2 regions of the Robertmurraya beringensis genome follow, and region 2 is predicted to be linked to the other one. Evidence: a T-box and tRNA genes for the amino acid it is inferred to sense, from the RefSeq annotation. Region 2 holds a T-box; the other holds one or more tRNA genes.
What was found. The T-box of region 2 lies ahead of ACFFHF_RS03065 (valine--tRNA ligase). A T-box ahead of a tRNA ligase gene usually reads a tRNA of that ligase, here a tRNA-Val.

Region 1 (2,469 bases), on a different contig from region 2:
TGAAATCTTCGATTATACCACATATATGACATATCACATGATAATGTTCATCTATATTAAATTCATATTTGCTTAAACCATTACCGTAGGGCAATTCATTTAAAATTTTTAATTTCACAAACATTTTTACATTATTGTAGATGGTTGCGATACTAATAGTAGGGAGTTGTGAATGTATTTCATCGACAGTTGGATGACCAGTCATCGAAGCAATCGTTCGTAATATTAACATTCTTTGTGGTGTAATCCGTAGTCCGCGTTCTTTTAAAAAAGGGATAAGTTTATCGAAATCAAACTCGTTAGTCATAAAACAGAACCTCTTTACTGGTAGATTAAAAGTTTGGGAAGTTCGAGTTGAGTATATAATTAATGATAACATTTCTCATTCTAAAATCAATACCTATTTATAATTATTTTAAATTAATATCTATTTTTAGTTAGTTATTAATAGAAAATGGAATAATAATAAGATTGGAATTAAAAACGACGATCTGAATTTTTTCAGACCGCCGAACTTTTTATGCTTCTTTTACTGGAGGTAAAATGGGGTGGCCTTGAGGAACGTCAGAGCTTGAAAAAACACAAGTGGCACCTGCTGAAGCTGTAAGAATAAAAGCAATGGCAACAAAGGAATAGATGCATTGGAAAATCGATTAAAATCAATCCAATAAGTTAGGATGTTGGGAAAATTTTATGAAAATACAAAGGGATGTTGGATGTCTCTAAGAAAATTAAATACTTCGATTGTCTGTGGGATCATATTGACAATTCTCTTATTTCAAGTATAATAAAATATGTACTTTATAAGAGATCTGTTAGCTCAGCTGGGAGAGCATCACCTTGACAGGGTGGGGGTCGGGGGTTCAAGTCCCTCACAGGTCATACGAAAAGCTCGAAACCTTTTATTTTAAGGTTTCGAGCTTTTTTCTGTTTTCTTGAATGCTTATTCCATGGACAGTCACCCAATTCCCAGTGATATCATACAATGTCATTGCGGTTAAAAAGCGAAAGTTATAGATATTCATAAAAGTCGGAGGGTGGCTCGATGTTTTATCATGTTAAAGAACTTCAATACCAGGCTAAACCAGAAAGACCGGATCCGCTGTTCGCTAAAAATCTGCAAGAAGTGTTAGGTGGACAATTCGGTGAGATATCTGTAGCTTTGCAATATTTATTCCAAGGGATACGGGAGCAGAGGAATTAGCTCATATTGAAATGTTAGCAACTATGATTGCTAGATTGCTAGATGGAGCTCCGGTCGGTGATTTAGAGGAAGCTGCCAAAGATCCCGTAATTGGTGCAATTTTAGGAGGAATGAACCCGCAACACGCAATTGTTTCAGGTCTGGGCGCAATGCCAGCGGATAGCGTAGGGAATAGATGGACAGCGGATTATATAATTGCTAGCGGCAATTTGTTAGCTGACTTTAGAGCTAATTTAAATGCTAAGTCACAGGGGAGATTACAGGTAGTAAGATTGTATGAAATGACCAATGATCGAGGGGTCAAGGATATGCTTCTTGGTTAATTGCTCGTGACACGATGCATCAAAACCAGTGGATTGCAGCTATTAAGGAACTAGAAGCTAAGAAAATATTGTTGTTCCAAGCACATTCCCTCGTAATTTGGAAAAAAGAGAAGTGTCGCATGTGTTATTTAATCTGTCCTCTGGGAATGAAAGTGCCAGTGGTGGTCGATGGGCGAGTGGACCAAGTATGGATGGGAGGGTGTTTTCCAATATGTATGATGTAAAAATTTAAATAAAAGGCCATTATCCGTGTGTGGATAATGGCCTTTGTTGAACTGATCTTTATAGTACATACATATATACGCATAGGAAGTGGGCGGTCGATCCGAGCATGATGAAAATATGAAAAATTTCATGAAACCCCATAAAACGCGATTGAAGAAATTTAGGTTTTGCTCCGTAAATAATACCACCTACTGTATAAAAAATTCCTCCTAAAATGAGGAGAAATAAACCAGTGCTGCTCAAAATCTCTGCAAGAGGAGAAGCAACAAAGATAACCATCCAACCCATCACAATATAGATGATTGTTGATAACCAACGAGGACAACTAAACCAAATCATTTTAAATAACACACCGCAAAGAGCAGCAAATACGATAATAGAAAACAGGACCCAGCCGGTTAAACCGTTCAAACTAATTAAACAAAAAGGAGTATATGTTCCTGCAATGAGAATAAAAATCATCGAGTGATCAAGCCTACGTAGAAAAGCAATGACTGAATCTTTTGCAACAACCATGTGGTAGGTGGCTGAAGCTGAATAAAGTAATATCATACTTAACCCAAAAATGATAACAGACGTAATCGCCAAAGCAGAGCTTGTGGTTATGGAAGCTTTAATTACCAACGCTAAGAGGGCGATAAACGAAAGGATGGCTCCTGCTAAATGGGTTAGACCGTTGATAGGTTCTCTAATATAAGAAAGCATATGCTTCTCTCC
Region 2 (2,469 bases):
GAAATGAAAGAAATCAACAGCTTTTTCGGGAGCTAGCAAGGCTTCATACATTGTCCCTTCACGAAGTGACTATTGATCCTAAAGAAAAAGAAGAACATTATAGTACCATTTCTTCGCTTTGGGAAAAAGAAACGGAATTTATTGAAGGATATGTTGAGGCGTGTGAGGGGAAACAATATATGTCCCCTACCGAACTTTTATTTTGCTTGTATTATAATAACATTCGGCTAGCGCTTGCTTATTCCAAAAACAAGCTAAAAGAATGGTTTGAGCAAACAAAGGAAGAAACAAAAGCCAGGGCGGTCGTGGTTCATGGAAAGATCTCCTCTGAGCATTTTCTTTATGATGATAGAGGATATGGATATTTTACTAACCTCGAAGACAGTAGAGAAGGAGCGGCCATTCATGATATATTACCTTTCTTATCAAGACTGTTAAATACATTCCCAAAACATTGTGATGACTGCATAGACTGGTTATATGTGTATTTAAAGTACTTTCCATTAAAAGATGACGAAATACTTCTATTACTAAGTTATTTTGCCCATCCCGGTCCCGTATTAAGGGTAGTGGAAGAGTATTATAAGTCAAAAGAAAGAAATGAAAGAAAGTTTGTTCAAAGACTACAGAAGCAATTTTGGTTATTAAAAAATTCTGAGTACGTCGTTACACGTATAGAGGAAATTGAAAGACAAAAAAAACAAGCTGCAGCGGCAGCCGCAGCTCAAAGTAACGAGGGAGCCCAAAGCTAATGGGCTCCCTATATAAATTCAAAGTGAAAAGCAATAGCAAGAGCAATGAGTATGGCTAGAAACAAAACATCAAATGTTGTTGGAAGAAAGATGGTTCGAATTCCTTGAAAGATACAAAAAGGGAGAATGAATTGTCTGCATACTCTTCTCACAGTCCTCAACCATGGTGGCAATGTATAAGGATTATACCTTCTTTTCACACCAATCCCTCCTAAGTTCATAATGTAAACCAAAAGAAGTTGTAAAAAATGCTTCTTCCACTACTCTATGTATGGTAATAAAAAAATATGGGTATCCTTATTGACGTTAACGTACTTTTTTATGTAGTATATGGAGTATAAAATGAAGGCATATTTTTAGTCTTACATAAATCAATACAGAAATCTGCTTTGATAGGGAAGAGTAGATTGGTTACTCGCTTAAAGAGAGGAAAACTCGTGTCTGAAAAGTTTTCTAAGCGCTCCAATTGAAGGTCGCCCTTGAGCATCTTTTACGAACAGTTATGCTTTGTAGTGAAAGACGGGAAGTCCGTTATCTATTTTAAGAGCCAATCATGGTTTATTTATTGATTGGAAAAAAGGTGGTACCGCGAAGCAAACTCCATTCGTCCTTTTAGACGATTGGAGTTTTTTTTGTATTAGCTTAGGAGGGAACATAAATGGAAACAAATGAATTAACCATGCCAACCAAATACGACCCAAATACGATTGAACGTGGTCGATACGAATGGTGGCTAAAGGGAGAATACTTTCAAGCGCTTAATGACCAAAAGAAAGAGCCATATACAATTGTTATTCCACCACCAAATGTAACCGGAAAGTTACATTTAGGGCATGCTTGGGATACCACTTTGCAGGATATTCTTACGAGAATGAAACGTATGCAAGGGTATGATGTATTGTGGTTACCAGGAATGGATCATGCGGGTATTGCCACACAAGCAAAGGTGGAAGAAAAGCTTCGTGCAGAAGGAAAGAGCCGATATGATCTTGGTCGTGAGACTTTTGTGGAAGAAACTTGGAAATGGAAAGAAGAGTATGCGAGTCATATTCGTGAGCAGTGGTCAAAGCTAGGTCTCGGTCTAGACTACAGTAGAGAGCGTTTTACGCTAGATGAAGGATTATCGAAAGCAGTAAGAGAGGTTTTCGTTTCATTATATAAAAAGGGACTTATCTATCGTGGAGAGTATATCATCAACTGGGATCCAGCTACGAAAACGGCACTTTCTGATATTGAAGTTATTTATAAGGATGTTCAAGGTGCTTTCTATCATATGAAGTATCCATTAAGTGATGGCTCAGGATTCATCGAAGTAGCAACTACGAGACCAGAAACCATGCTTGGAGACACAGCAGTTGCTGTACACCCTGAGGATGATAGATATAAGGACTTGATTGGAAAAACAGTTATATTGCCAATTGTTGGCCGTGAAATACCAATCGTTGGTGACGACTATGTAGATATGGAATTTGGTTCAGGAGCAGTTAAAATAACCCCGGCACATGACCCGAATGACTTTGAAATCGGAAATAGACATCATCTTGAACGTGTGCTTGTAATGAACGAAGACGGTACGATGAATGGAAATGCCGGTAAATATCAAGGGTTAGATCGATTTGAGTGTCGTAAGCAAATCGTTAAAGACCTACAAGCAGATGACGTATTATTCAAAATTGAAGAGCATATGCACTCGGTTGGGCACTCAGAAAGAAGTGGT

Region 1: it has a tRNA-Val gene. The T-box ahead of ACFFHF_RS03065 (valine--tRNA ligase) is inferred to sense a tRNA for this amino acid. The anticodon was not compared.

Annotation. Positions count from the first base shown of each region.
Region 1 covers NZ_JBHLUU010000119.1:63,551-66,019, reverse strand. The annotation lists gene ACFFHF_RS19120 (Fur family transcriptional regulator) at 1-307, opposite strand, end outside; tRNA gene ACFFHF_RS19115 (tRNA-Val) at 810-882, shown strand; partial or broken gene ACFFHF_RS19110 (manganese catalase) at 1,046-1,743, shown strand; gene trhA (PAQR family membrane homeostasis protein TrhA) at 1,810-2,457, opposite strand.
Region 2 covers NZ_JBHLUU010000015.1:156,897-159,365, forward strand. The annotation lists gene ysxE (spore coat protein YsxE) at 1-752, shown strand, start outside; gene ACFFHF_RS03060 (YszA family small membrane protein) at 761-952, opposite strand; T-box leader at 1,133-1,367, shown strand; gene ACFFHF_RS03065 (valine--tRNA ligase) at 1,411-2,469, shown strand, end outside.